Regions from separate parts of the Prochlorococcus sp. MIT 1304 genome, predicted to be linked through region 2. Evidence: predicted binding sites of a transcription regulator. Region 2 holds the regulator's gene; each other region holds the start of a gene.
What was found. Region 2 encodes NtcA, which controls nitrogen genes in cyanobacteria. Its sites were predicted from a motif close to GTANCNNNNGNTAC; they were not measured.

Region 1: the regulator NtcA is predicted to act here: its motif matches at 2,010-2,023, upstream of SIB45_RS04920 (DUF4278 domain-containing protein).
Region 3: the regulator NtcA is predicted to act here: its motif matches at 1,656-1,669, upstream of queF (preQ(1) synthase).
Region 4: the regulator NtcA is predicted to act here: its motif matches at 1,874-1,887, upstream of SIB45_RS08360 (circularly permuted type 2 ATP-grasp protein).

Annotation. Positions count from the first base shown of each region.
Region 1 covers NZ_CP138974.1:879,051-882,709, reverse strand. Annotated here, with positions in the region: gene SIB45_RS04935 (malate:quinone oxidoreductase) at 1-1,253, opposite strand, end outside; gene SIB45_RS04930 (NifU family protein) at 1,324-1,569, shown strand; gene SIB45_RS04925 (hypothetical protein) at 1,590-1,847, opposite strand; gene SIB45_RS04920 (DUF4278 domain-containing protein) at 2,103-2,276, shown strand; gene SIB45_RS04915 (methyltransferase domain-containing protein) at 2,354-3,148, shown strand; gene SIB45_RS04910 (aminotransferase class V-fold PLP-dependent enzyme) at 3,185-3,659, shown strand, end outside.
Region 2 covers NZ_CP138974.1:747,056-750,714, reverse strand. Annotated here, with positions in the region: gene SIB45_RS04090 (hypothetical protein) at 1-27, opposite strand, end outside; gene SIB45_RS04085 (DUF3084 domain-containing protein) at 28-993, opposite strand; gene ntcA (global nitrogen regulator NtcA) at 1,033-1,767, opposite strand; gene SIB45_RS04075 (cob(I)yrinic acid a,c-diamide adenosyltransferase) at 1,967-2,548, shown strand; gene dcd (dCTP deaminase) at 2,553-3,146, shown strand; gene thyX (FAD-dependent thymidylate synthase) at 3,148-3,659, shown strand, end outside.
Region 3 covers NZ_CP138974.1:237,108-240,766, reverse strand. Annotated here, with positions in the region: gene SIB45_RS01430 (TlyA family RNA methyltransferase) at 181-993, shown strand; gene SIB45_RS01425 (P-II family nitrogen regulator) at 995-1,333, opposite strand; gene SIB45_RS01420 (hypothetical protein) at 1,358-1,603, opposite strand; gene queF (preQ(1) synthase) at 1,782-2,192, shown strand; gene SIB45_RS01410 (cytochrome c biogenesis protein ResB) at 2,189-3,475, opposite strand; gene SIB45_RS01405 (cytochrome c biogenesis CcdA family protein) at 3,476-3,659, opposite strand, start outside.
Region 4 covers NZ_CP138974.1:1,455,390-1,459,048, forward strand. Annotated here, with positions in the region: gene SIB45_RS08335 (WD40 repeat domain-containing protein) at 1-261, shown strand, start outside; gene SIB45_RS08340 (hypothetical protein) at 280-435, opposite strand; gene SIB45_RS08345 (hypothetical protein) at 996-1,271, shown strand; gene SIB45_RS08350 (hypothetical protein) at 1,296-1,529, opposite strand; gene SIB45_RS08355 (hypothetical protein) at 1,561-1,797, opposite strand; gene SIB45_RS08360 (circularly permuted type 2 ATP-grasp protein) at 1,926-3,368, shown strand; gene SIB45_RS08365 (alpha-E domain-containing protein) at 3,370-3,659, shown strand, end outside.

The DNA.
Region 1 (3,659 bases), 130 kb from region 2:
TCAGTTCCAAATTTCAAAGAACCACCAGCTTCAGTTTTTTTAATTATTTGGACTCTTTGCCCAGCATTCTTTAAATACCAATCAGACGAATTAGCTGAAGGCATCATATTCTTTAAATTTTCAACTCTTGAGTTATGGTTCTTTAATGATTGTGATATTAAGTAATTAATTAAATCATTATTCTTGAAACCAACGTCTAACATAGAAAAAATATTATTCTTTTTAATTGAACTAAATAAGTCAAAATATGAACTTTGTTTTAAAAATTTCGTTGTAAATCCAGCAAAAGGTCCATATAAAAGAAGTTTTTTATTATCAATCCATCTAGTGTCTAGATGAGGTACAGACATTGGTGGCGATCCAATATCAGCTTTACCATAAACTTTTGAGTTATGTTTTTCTGTTAGATCTTTTTTCTCGCAAATAAGCCATTTCCCACTAACAGGAAATCCACCATAACTTTTTGCTTCTGGAATTTTTGATTTTTGTAAATAATTAATTGTTTTTCCACCAGCACCAAGAAAAACATAGCCAGTTCTAATTGAAGTTTTTCTACCTTCAGAACTAATTTCTAGTTCCCATTGTTTTTTATCAATTTTCTTTAAATCTACTAATTCTGTTTTGTATCTAATTTCAACATTTTTGTTTAAGGAAACTAAAGACAAATACTCTTTAGTTAAAGCCTCAAAATTAATATCAGTTCCTCTTCCTATTCTGGTAGCTGCAATTTGAGTAGATGGATTTCTATCTTTTGTTATTAGAGGAGCCCATGATGAAATTTCATCAAAAGATGAAGAAAATTCCATATCGATAAATTCAGGATTTTCGGTCATTTTCTGAAATCTTTTTTTTAAAAAAGAAATATTATCCTGACCAGACACAAAGCTAATATGAGGAATAAATTTTAGAAACTTCTTAATATCAATTTTCCCTGCTTCATACAATGATGCCCATAAAGACATGGATGTTTCAAAAGAACGATTTATTGAGAGCGCTTTATCTATTTTTAAATTTCCTTTTTCATCTAAAGGGGTATAGTTTAATTCGCAATTAGCCGCATGTCCTGTACCTGCATTATTAAAAGCGCCAGTACTTTCACTTCCTGGAGCATTTAATTTTTCTATAATAAGAAATTTTATATCTGGTAAAACTTCTGAAATCAGGAGGGCTAAAGTACTACTCATTATCCCTCCTCCTACTAAGACTGCATCAAAGTAGCTATTGTCATTAGTGGGATTTTTAGATGAAGTCACAACAGAAAATTATCTTTTTTGCAATTAATCAGATTTCTTTCTAGGCTTATTATAAAGTTAATCCAAAATTATGAGTACTGAAACACTCTCGCTGACAAACGAAAATGTAGAAAAAGTCCTTGACGAGCTAAGACCTTTTTTAATTTCTGATGGAGGTAATGTAGAGATTGCAGAGATAGATGGTCCAATTGTCAAAGTCAGACTTCAAGGAGCATGTGGTAGTTGCCCAAGCAGCACTATGACTCTCAAAATGGGTATTGAAAGAAAGTTAAAAGAAATGATTCCTGAAATAAGCGAAGTTGTCCAAGTTTTATAAAAATTTTTAACTGAAATATATTATTTAGTTTTTAATTCCTTCAACAAAGATGATTCCATATCAAGGCAATCAATTGGAAGTCCTTGACCAATAGCGATTAAAAGAGGTGCAAGAATTCCTAAAGTAAAAACTAAATTTGATTGGCTTACATCATATTTACTTAAAGTAAAAGTTATCAAATAAATAATTGAAAAATAAGCATGTAGTGAAAAAAATTCTTTTGGCTTTAACACTGGCCACCTTAAAGTATTTCCCAAGAAATATAAAAAACCTGTCATAAATAAATAGTTAAATGAAGATTAAACCAAATATAAACATAATCCTTTTTAGAGACTATTTATAAAAAAATTTACCTAAGATAATAATTAAAAAAACATTAAATCTTCGTTTCTATTTGTAAAAGATAGACATGCAGTTAAAAATACGCTTATAATAATTTGGTAGCAATTGCTACTTTTTCGTTCACCCTCATTTGAGGGCGCAGTTCGAGTCATACCATGGAACGGGGGATGGCCGTGTTGTCACATCGAAACATGACTACTTTAACTTACAGAGGTAAAAACTACGTTCAAAACAAAGAAGCTGCTAAAAAGCAACTTGTTGAACTTACCTACAGAAGAAACGTATACACCAACAGAATGGATGACGCTTCTTCAAGTAATGAAAAAGCAGAATTAAATTACAGAGGTGTTAATTACACTAAATAATTTAATTAAACAAATTAAAAGCCCCTTTTTCAGGGGCTTTTTTTTTGGCTATATTTATCAAGAGTCCTTTAAAAAATATGTCTGAAAGTTGCTGTAATACAAACACATCGAATAAAGCATCTAATCAATTCGATCATAAAGATGCGATTCAAGAAAGATATGGTTCAGCCGCACAAGAAAAAGAAAGTTGTCTTTGTACACCAGTTGGGTTTAATCCCGTTTTACTTGAAGCAATTCCTCAAGAGGTTATAGAAAGAGACTATGGGTGTGGTGATCCAACAAAATATGTTCAAAAAAATGATATAGTCTTAGATCTTGGGAGTGGTAGCGGCAAAAATGCTTTCATTTGTGCCCAAATTGTTGGGAAAGAAGGGAAAGTTATTGGAGTTGATCAGAATCCTGACATGCTTTCTTTATCAAGATCAGCCTCTAAAGAAGTTACAAAAAATATAGGTTTCAACAATACAGAATTTCTAGAAGGTTCAATTGAAAAACTTGATGAGTTAGATAAAAATTTAAATCCATTAATCGCAGATAAATCAGTTGATATTATTTTAAGTAATTGCGTTTTAAACTTGGTAAGTCCAGAATCTAGAAATAACCTACTAAATAACATAAAAAGAGTGTTAAACGATAATGGAAGAATTGCAATTAGCGATATCGTCTCTAACAAAAAAGTTCCTTTAAGATTGCAAAATGATCACGATTTATGGACAGGATGTATTAGTGGAGCATGGTATGAGCCAGAGTTTATAAGTGATTTTAAAGAACTAGGATTTAAAAATTTAAAATTTGTAGAGAGGAGTGCTGAACCTTGGAAAGTAATTGAGGATATTGAATTTAGAACAGTAACTTTAGTGGGCAATATTTAAAAAAATTCAAGAGTTGAAAATATAATATAAATTTCCATGATAAATAATCTAAGAGATCAAATACCCGCATTAAAAAATAAGTATTATTTCAACTATGGCGGTCAAGGACCATTACCAAAATCTTCTCTAGACGCAATAGTTAAAACTTGGGAGATTATCCAAGATTTAGGACCATTTACCAATAATATGTGGCCTTTTATTTACAAAGAAATATTGACCACAAAAAGAATCATTGCGCAAAAATTAGGTGTCAATTCAAAGAATGTAGCTTTTACCGAAAACATCTCTTCCGGTATGATTTTGCCCTTTTGGGGAATAAAAGTGAAAGAGGGAGAAGAGTTGTTAATAAGTGACTGTGAACATCCTGGAGTAGTGGCTGCAAGTCGAGAATTTTGCAGAAGAAATAAATTAACATTCAAAATTTTTCCAATCCAAAAAATTAAAAATCTAAACGACGAAAATATAATTTTAGAGATTTTGAAAAATCTAAATAGTAAGACTAAGATCCTTA
Region 2 (3,659 bases):
AGGATCAATAGTTACTACTCTAGCCATTTAAGATGCAATCTTTACAATATTAATTTCAACGACTATGGGTTCTACAGTTTTGCTATCTCTCAAAGATACTACTTCTAACATAAAATTTACATTTTGATTTTCTTGAAGAAAGTCTCTAATTTTTTTTACAAAATTTCCATTTGTATTAATTTCAACAACTTGTGAACCTTTTGACTTAATTTCATCCCTTGTTTCTCTTAACAGTGATTTTATTTTTAAATTTATTTCTTTAAAATTTAAATCACTTTTTTCCATAATTGCACTTGTAATGACATCTCCTTTTTTGACTATAAATTTATTCTCTAATAAATCAGGAGATACAAACACATAATTATCCCCTTTTAAAACATTTGTTGCTGATTTAATTAATAAAATCCAGTCGCCGCCTCTAGAAGCTATTGTCTCAATTTTTGAGATATCACTAGGTCTCCACAAAAGAATATTTTTTGCATCTTTATTAATCGGGAAAACAATTTTTCTAACAAATTTATCAGCTTCATTATAGATTTTTGTTAAGTCTAGTTTTATATTTGAGCTGGAATTAACCTCAGCAATAAATAAAGTTTGCCCTCTTTTAATAACAATATTGCCTCTCCTAAATTCTTTAATACTACTTTTTAATTGATTTAACTCGTTTTCTTTTTGAATAATTTTACTTTCAAGTTCTTTTCGCTCTTTCTGTAAAGGGACTAAAGCTTTTTTACTTTTATCTAAAGTTTTTTGCAACAAAGGAATATCCACAAAAAGCCTTTGCCTAAATTCTTCACTAACTAAAATCAATAACCCTATTGATATTGAACTAATAAACCCTCCTGTAATTATAGTTATTATAGTTGCTGTTTTTTTCGGTCTTAATTTTAAAATACTAAATCTTGCTTTTCCGATCTTTGTTCCAAGAATATCCCCAAATGGTGCAATAAGTCCCCCTAAAAATATTAAAAAAACAATTAAAATCCAAGCCACATTTTTGTATACACTCAGTACATCATAATTAATGATGAATCAATTAAATCTTTTTGCAAGAGCAATTGGATCGAATACTGTGATCTTTTTTCTTTCAATATTCAGAAGCCCTGAATCCTTTAAATCTCCCAATAATCTTGTAATGGTTACTCTTGTAGAACCAATAGCTTCAGCAATTGCCTGATGTGAAAGCCTTAGATCTATTGTAATACCTTTTTCACCTGCAACTCCAAAGTCTCTACAAAGAACCATTAAAAAACTTACTAAACGAGAAGACATATCTCTGTGTGTAAGAGTTTCTATCATAGTTTCAGTTTGCAGGATCCTACTAGAAAGGCCCTGTAAAAGAAGTAGTCCTACTGATGCATCTTCCTCTATAGCTCTTAAAACAGAATTTGCAGGTGCTGTTATCATTTCAACTCTTGTGAATGCTATGGCATGGTAAAAACGATCAGATCTATGGCCTGTTAGAAGAGATAAAACACCAAAGAGACTATTCTCTCTTAAAAGAGCAACAGTTATTTCTTCACCTGACTCATAAACTCTTGACAATCTTACTGCACCTCTTCTTATGAGATAAACTTTTTCAGCAGGGTCCCCAGGGAAAAATATTGTTTTAGATCTTTCAACCATTTCTGTGTTTGCTCCATCTAGACCTTTAATCACTTCCATTAAAGTTCTATTAATTGGGAAACGTTCTCCAACAGAATTGATTTTACTTTGTCCTGACTGTTGCGAACTAAAGCGGTTGAATCCTCGTGAAGCAGGTATCATAAATATCTTTACTATTAAAAAATTTAAGGAGGCACTCTAAAATTTCTTGTATCAACAGTAACAATTTTAAATTCTTATTGGTTTATTGATAACCCTTTAAAAATCAGTTTGTACTTGATTAACCCTTTTTTAAGTAAAATTACACTATATGCAGTGTCAATAGATTCTAATTATACTGCATGTAGAAAGAATTTAAATAATGGTAATTAGTTCATCTCATCTATATTCCAAAAGTAATCTTGATGTTGTAAATATAAATACTTCTAACAAAATCAACAGACAAAAATTTACGCAAAATGGGCAAATTCAAATTTATCAATCATCATACAGAGGAAGTTACCCATCTATCATTAGAGACTCTCTAAGAAATGCTGCTCTTGGCAGAAAAGTGCTCTTAATACAATTTATGAGAGGAGGAGTCAAGCAAGGAATTGATAATGCAGTAAAGCTATGCGGTAATTTGACCTGGGTAAGATCATCACATTCTTTTGATCAATACAATTCTGAAGAAATTGAAAATAATAAAAATTTAAAAAAATCTATTCATGAATCTACTTTTGAATTATGGAATTTTTGCAAAAAAAAACTACAGTCTGGAGAGTATGAACAAATGATACTTGATGAAATTTTTTTAGCTATTGACATGAAAATTATCGATAAAGATGATTTGATTTCAACACTTGAAAACCGATTTATATCAGGAGATGTAATCCTTACTGGTACAGATATACCCAAAGATCTATTATTAATGGCCAACCAAATTACTGAACTTCGCTCATAAAACTATGCTAAAGAATGATCTCTGGATAAATCAAAAAGCCTCGGAAGGAATGATAAAGCCCTTTCAATCAAATTTAGTGAGGCATCTTGAACCTGACAATAAACAAAAGCCAGTTTTGAGTTACGGATGTTCATCCTATGGATATGATTTAAGACTTTCATCAAAAGAATTCCTAATTTTCAGACATATCCCTGGGACTGTGATGAATCCCAAAAAATTTAATCCTAATAATTTAGAAAAAACTGTTCTTCACCATGACAATGATGGAGACTTTTTTATTCTTCCTGCTCACTCCTATGGTTTAGGAGTGGCTTTAGAAAAGATGAAAGTACCAGAAAATATAACTGTGATCTGTATTGGCAAAAGCACTTACGCAAGACTAGGAATTATTGTTAACACGACACCTGCAGAAGCAGGTTGGGAAGGTCATCTAACTTTAGAGTTTAGTAATAGTTCTGGTGCAGATTGCAGAATTTATGCAGAAGAAGGCATTTGCCAACTACTCTTTTTTGAAGGTGATCCATGCTCTACAACCTATGAAGATAGAAGAGGTAAATATCAAAACCAACCAGAAAAGGTGACTCTAGCGAAAATCTAAAATGAGTAAAGTTGAACTAATTTCGCTAACTCCTGATGCAGAAAAAACAATGGCTTACATTGCAAGAGTTAGTAACCCAAAAAATCAGGAAAATGAGGACTACTCAAAATTATTGAGTTATTGCATTAAAAATGAACATTGGAGCGTTTTCGAACAGTCATTTATGACTTTACAAATAGAAACCAACAGAGGTATCGCTGCACAAATTTTAAGACATAGATCATTTACTTTCCAGGAATTTTCACAGAGATATGCAGATAGTTCTCAATTGGGTAATATTCCCTTACCAGAACTAAGGCGTCAAGATTTCAAAAATAGGCAAAATTCAATCCCCGATCTCCCTGATGAGTTAAAAAAAAGATTCAATGAAAAAATTGGTTTACATTTTCAGGCTGCATCAGAATTATATGAAGATTTACTCGCTGAAGGCGTAGCAAAAGAATGTGCGAGATTTGTTTTACCATTAGCTACTCCAACAAGAATCTATATGTCTGGATCATGTAGATCGTGGAT
Region 3 (3,659 bases), 510 kb from region 2:
TCTTATGTAACATTTTTCTGGCTAATTAAGAAAGCTTAAATATAAAAATATTTGCATTAATTCTTTTAATCAATAAAATGTGTAATTTTTTAGTTCTTATTTAAAATTGGAAGGTATTAAAGAATTTGGATCTTAATCTTGTAGAAGTTCATTATTCAGTCTTTTTTTATTGATTAATAGATGATTAAAAAAAGTAGATTAGACCTTTATCTTCTAAAAAGTGGTTTATGTGAAACTCGTCAAAAAGCCCAAGGTTTAATTCTTGCGGGCAAGGTTAGAGATATTAATGGAAAAGTATGGGATAAACCTGGACAACAAGTATTAATTGGGTCTGAATTTTTTATTGATTCCGAACCTATGTTTGTTTCAAGGGGCGGCGAAAAATTATTGGAGGCATTTAAAAAACTTGAAATTAAAGTAAAAGATAAAATATGTATTGACGCAGGAATCTCTACCGGAGGATTTACTGATTGCTTATTGCAACAAGGAGCAAAGTTAGTTTATGGGATAGATGTTGGTTATGGACAGACTGCATGGAAGATTAGAAATAACCCCAAAGTTATACTTTTTGAACGAACTAATATTCGAAATTTAAAACCTAACGATCTTTTATCTAGAAGTAATGAATTACCAAATTTTGTAGTTGCTGATTTGTCTTTTATTTCATTAAAGTTAGTTTTTAAATCTCTAAGTAATTTATTAGAAGGTGATTGTATTGAGGGAATATTTTTAATTAAACCCCAATTTGAGGTAGGTAAAGATAAGGTCAGTAAAGGAGGCGTTGTTCGCAATCCCAAATTCCATACTGAAGCAATAGAGTCTGTTATTTGTGCTGCTAATAATTTCCATTGGAATATAAAGAATTTGATAGCTTCTCCCCTAGTAGGTCCTGCTGGAAATCATGAATATTTAGCTTGGATGAGCTTAAGAAGCGAATCAAATCCAATGATTAATAGAGAATATATACAAAATTTAGTTAATGAAACTCTCTGAATTAGAGAGCTTCTTCATCTTTATCGCCAGTTCTAATTCTTACAACAGAATCAATTGATGTGATGAATATTTTTCCGTCACCTATCTCTCCAGTTTTTGCTGCTTCGGCAATCGCATCAATTACTGAATTAACCTTTTCATCTTCTACGACAACTTCTACTTTGAGTTTTTGAAGGAATTCAACAGTGAATTCGGAACCTCTATATCTTTCAACTTGTCCTTTTTGCCTTCCAAAACCTCTGACTTCACTTACTGTCATTCCAACGATACCAGAGTTTACTAATGCAATTTTTACATCTTCTAGTTTAAATGGACGTATGATTGCTTCAATTTTCTTCATGTTTAAAGATTGAATACTATTATTTTAATTGTTTTTTGGGAAAACATCCAACATTGAAATATCAGAAAAACATTGAATATCAAGGCCTGCATTCATGGCATCTTCAATTAATAATTTGGAATTTTTTTCAGAAATTATTACTGTACTATTTGATAACGCCTCCCACTGATCATTCTCAAAGTGTGTTTGAAGCCATAACATTCCAATTGCAGTTTTCGGTTGAAGTGATTTATTAGAATTGTTATCGATAGTTATCAAACAAATGTCCATTAATTTTACATTGAACTAAACACATATAACCCCTTTAAACGACTTTATGAATGTTACAAATGATACAAAAATAAGATTTAATAGCTTTTGACTTATTCAATTGTAATACTTAAGCTTGTTGAGAATTTTGCAGATTTTGATCTTTTTATATAGGTTTAATAAATAAGTTCTACTAAAGATGAGTAAAGCTAAATTGGATGATTCTACGCAAAGACCACTTTATGGTGAAAGAATTATTGAAGAATCAAAAATAATTTGTTTCGATAATCCAAATAAAAAAAGAATTTATGAAATTTCTATTCAGTTACCTGAATTTACATGTAAGTGCCCCTTTTCTGGTTATCCAGATTTTGCAAAGCTAAGTATTATTTATCAACCTAATTTGAAAGTATATGAGTTGAAGTCTTTAAAGCTTTATATTAATAGTTTTAGAGATATAAAAATATCACATGAAGAGGTTGTAAATAGAATTATGGATGATTTAGTGAATGAGGGCTCGCCTCACTGGATACATTTAAATGCTGCATTTAACCCTAGAGGGAATGTTTCAATGCAGTTAGATATTTTTAGTGGACAGAAAAAAAATTAAAAATTTTTTATTTCTTCTGATAATTTAAAAAATTCTTTTTTAAACCCAACTAGATTTTTATTGCTAAGACCTCCAATGGATAAACTTTGTGATTCTTGATTAACAAGAATCCATAATTGGTTAGTTGGTATGAGACTTATTATTGTTCCAAAAATTATTAAAATAAAAGAAAAGTAAATAAATGGTATAGAAGGATCATTTTTAATTATTAATCCACTGCTGGGGATTATTTTTTTCAGAGATACTTTCGAAGAATTAACTTCTAAAGGATTTTCATTGATATAGAGATTATTACCCGAAAAATTTTCTGTATTTGAAATTTTAAGTGGACCATTTTCATTATCTATAGTTAAAAGAAAATTTTTTTTTGTCTCTGAACCTAGTTCAATTAAAATCCCCCAAACTTGATTACCGATTTCCGGAATCTCTTTTAACTGTAATTGGTAAAGGATATTATCTATTTCTAAAACAATATTTGATATGGCCCAATCTGCTTGATAAATAGTTAATCCTTTAAACCTTATTGGGTGATTAACTTTGGCAGTTTTTACTTCATTAAATTTTGAATCTTCAGAAGTAAAATCAAGTTTTGAAATGAACTGCTTGGGTATACCATCACTTTCTCGTTCTATAGAAAAATCAACTAATTTTATATTAGCTTTTGAGTTTGTGCTCTCATTAATAAGATCCAAGCTTTCTCCAGGCAACAGATATTGTTCTTTTGATTGACTTGTAAAACTTCCATATGCTGAACCTATAAGTAAGACTATTAATCCAATATGAACAACTAAAGGACCGATTTTTCCAATTAAACCCTTTCTCGCAGAAATATGACTCTTAAATTTGTATGTTTTCCATCCTCTTTTTTTAAGGAATAAATCAGCTTTTGATATGAGGTCTTCAACTTCATTGATTTGGTAACTTGAATTTAATTGCAGTTTTCTAAATTTTTTTTCACTCTTATATTCAATCCATTTTAATGAAGCTTTTAAGGAAGGGATTTGTCTCCTAAAACTACAAGCTGCGAGAGAAATGCAAAGTAGGATTAATGCAAATAAAAACCACAAGCTTGTGTATATATGATCCAGTTGAAGTATTAAAACTTTTTCTCCATTTAAAAATCCAAAAATAGGAGCTTCATCGAAATTTTCAATATAGAATTTACTATTACTGCCTTGAGGTATGAAAGTTCCTACACCACTTGAGATGGCTATGAATATTATGAGTGAAATAGCGAATTTTAAACTTGATATTCTGAAAATTAAATCCTTTACAATAGTCATCTAAATCCAATTTGAAAATAAATTTAATAATCCTAGGGAAACTAAAAATATCCCACTAAGAGTAGGAATTATTTGACTAAATTTTCTAAGCTCTAAAAATTTTTTTAAGTTTTCTGCAGTGGCTCCCGCAACGATTAGTGGAGTTACTTGGCCTATTCCAAAGAAAAATAAAAAAATAATAGAG
Region 4 (3,659 bases), 710 kb from region 2:
ACAGAACCTATTTCGAGCTTAGCCTTTTCAAATAAAGGTATGCTTGTAGCCTCAGGATCTAGGGATGGTTCTGTTGTCGCAAGTTTCCTAAAAAATGACGGCAATGGAGACCCAGTTGGGGCTGCATTCGCCGGAGATTTGGTAGGGGCAATATCATGGAGACCTGATGATTGTGCACTTGCAGCAGTTAATGCAAAAGGTGTTGTAAATGTATGGAAATTTAAAGTTCGTACTAACTTTTTTTCAAAGGGATTTAAGTAAAAAGTAGAAATTTATTAATTACCAATAGTTAGCTTTTAAATGTCTTTCCATACATATGACCTCACAGTCATTATCTATCCCTTTTGGGTGAATATCGCAATATGAGAGACATTGAAAATATTCGTCTATGGGATTTGATTTATCAGTTTTACTAACTTCTTTCGAATGATTCATAAAAGATTTCCTCAATTATTTAAAATTAAGATAGACGAATTAAATATCAAAAGAAATAAGCAAAACTTACTAAAAATATCTCAAAAAATTAGCACGATTGATTACTACTCTCGGACATTTTTAATTAAAAAGCAATGCGTATAAAAACGGATTGTCTTTAGAGAAATATTTTCCTAATTTTATATTGTTGAGTTCTAGGAGGTCTTTCAAAATGATCGATAGCCTGCCTGAAATTTCGGAATAAACCGAACTAATTTAATTAACTGCTCCAATTATTTTTTATTAATGTCTAAGCTTCCTTCTTCTGCATCGTTTAGGTGCCCTTTAAGAAACAAGCTTAATTCTAGAGTTTTTGCCCCAGTTAAAGACAATTAGTTAATTTTGGTGAGCATTAGCTTAATAGAAGTTAGCAACAAGGATCCATGATTTAGGTGCGTTATTAACTTCAGTAAAAAATATAAGTAAGAGATAAAAGAGGGCTTAAATTAGCCCTCTTTTTTTGTTGTAAGATGACTTTCTTCTAATTTTATAGATAATGATTAAAGCAATAAAATTTTTAAATGGTTCAATATTATTGCCCATATTGCAATCCTAAATATCAATTTCAAAAACAATCCTCAAATGGTACTTTGATTTGTGGCTTGTGTGGAGAGGATCTTGTAAAAAAACCATTTATTAGGTTGAACCAGATAATTGCTTTAGTTGCTGCGTCATCATTACTTCTACCTTTAATATATACTTTTATTTATTTAATTAAAAATCAAATAAATCCTCCTAATAAAAATTATCAAGCAAATAGTACTTTAATGATAATTATCAAAGAAACACTTTCATAAAACAATTTAAAAAATCTCGAGAGGTTAACCTCTACATAGTGATTTATTTAAACAAGAATTTTTATTCTCAATATTTAATTGATCATCAATATTTTTTAATTTGTTTTTATTACTTATTACTTTAACTTTTTGGCCGCAATGTTCTTTGCAACCACCATTAAATAAATTATGTGCATGCAAATTAGAAATATTCGTAAGTAATAAAAGTAAAATTATTTTATAAATTTGATAAAAATAAAACTTAATTTTTAATATCATTTTCTCAGAATTAGTAAGTAAATAATATCAGTTAATTCCAAGGAGTGTTTATAAGTCCCCAGATATCGAAGAAGAAAAATAAAACTGCAATAACGACAAGATCCCATGCTCTTTCCCTAAAAGCCCAAGGAGCAATAAAAACTTCCCCAAGTCCATGAAGTGCCGCCCCTACTGGTAGATGATCAAGAACCAGCAAACTATGAGAGAGGATAAAAAGAAAGCTTGCGAAATATCTAAAAAAAACAAATTGCCAATTACTAGAACTCATGCTTTTTAGATTTTTAAGAAATATACTTCAATGATCAAAATAATGATATAGATCGAGTCAAGAGATATTATTTTTGGTAGCTATAAATACGAATAAAGATATAAAGCTAAAGTAAAAGTTACTAAACGATGAAATATATGTTTTCAAGTTATCAGCCTAAAAATAGTTTTGATGAATACTTTAAGGACAATGTTAACTCTGCTAGAGAAATATTGATTCCACTTCTTTCATCCTTAGATAATATGGGACTTGAAGAATTAAACAGGAATCACTCTGCCGCAAAAAAATTATTACTAAGACATGGTGCAACTTTTAGATTAAACGATACTGGTTTAAAAGGTACTGAGAGAATATTACCTTTTGATCCACTTCCCAGAATAATTAGTAAAGATGATTGGGTAACGTTAGAAAAAGGCCTAAAACAAAGGCTTGAGGCAATAGATTTATTCCTTGATGATATTTATAATTCTCAAAAAATAATAAATGATGGAATAATTCCAAGAGAATTAGTAGAGAGTTCAGAAGGTTGGAGACCACAGATGATAGGTTTCAAACCTCCACTAAATAAATGGTGTCAAATTTCAGGACTTGATTTAATAAGGGATAGAAAAGGAGATTGGCATGTTTTAGAAGATAATTTAAGGTGCCCTTCTGGGGTTGCTTATTTTTTAGAAAATAGATTAGTTATGAAAAATATTTTTCCTAATCTTTTCTCAGGAAGAATAGTAAAACCAATTGATGAATATCCATCATATCTTTTAAAAACGCTTCAAGAGCTTGCTGTTTGGACTGACACTCCCAAGATAGTTCTACTTACTCCAGGAATTTTTAATAGTGCTTATTTTGAACATAGTTATCTAGCGCAAGAAATGGGCATCCAACTAGTTCAAGGTCATGACTTAATTTGTAATGATGATTATGTATATTTAAAAACCACCTCTGGATTAAAAAGAGTAGATGTCATTTACAGGCGAATTGATGATGATTTCTTAGATCCTCTTAATTTCAGAAAAGATTCCTGCCTTGGTGTTAGCGGATTACTTGATGTTTTTAAGGCAGGTCATGTTGCTTTAGCAAATGCACCTGGTACTGGAATAGCAGATGACAAAATGATTTATTCATTTGTTCCAAAAATGATTAAATATTATCTTGATGAAGAAATTATTATTAAAAATGTAGAAACGTATATTTGTCATTACCAAAAGGATCGAGAATATGTTCTAGAAAATTTATCAAAACTTGTTGTTAAGTCTGTTGCAGAAGCCGGGGGTTATGGAATGTTAATTGGCCCTCACTCAACAACCAGTGAAATAGAAGAATTCGCTAATAAAATTAAAAAAAATCCTAGAAATTTCATAGCACAACCAACGTTAGAATTATCTACTGTGCCATCGTTATGTGATGGAGAACTATATCCATGTCATGTTGATTTAAGGCCATACATCTTAAGAGGAAAAGATTCATGGGTTAGCCCAGGCGGGCTAACGAGGGTAGCATTAAAAAAAGGATCATTAGTCGTCAATTCTTCTCAAGGTGGAGGATGCAAAGATACATGGGTTGTAGGTAAATAATATGCTTTTAAGTCGTGTAGCAGAATCTCTTTATTGGATCAATCGTTATTTAGAACGTGCGGAAAACATATCTCGTTTCGTGGAAGTAAGCGAAGCAATGTCATTAGATTGTCCGCCAGGAAGTGCAGAACCCTGGCTACCGTTAATTGACGCTTCTAGTGACAGAGAATCTTTTGATAAAAGATTCCCAGAGAAAAAACCTGATGACGTTATTAATTTTTTAATAAGAGATCGTTTAAACCCAAACAGTATAATTTCTTGCATTCAAATGGCAAGAGAAAATGCACGACA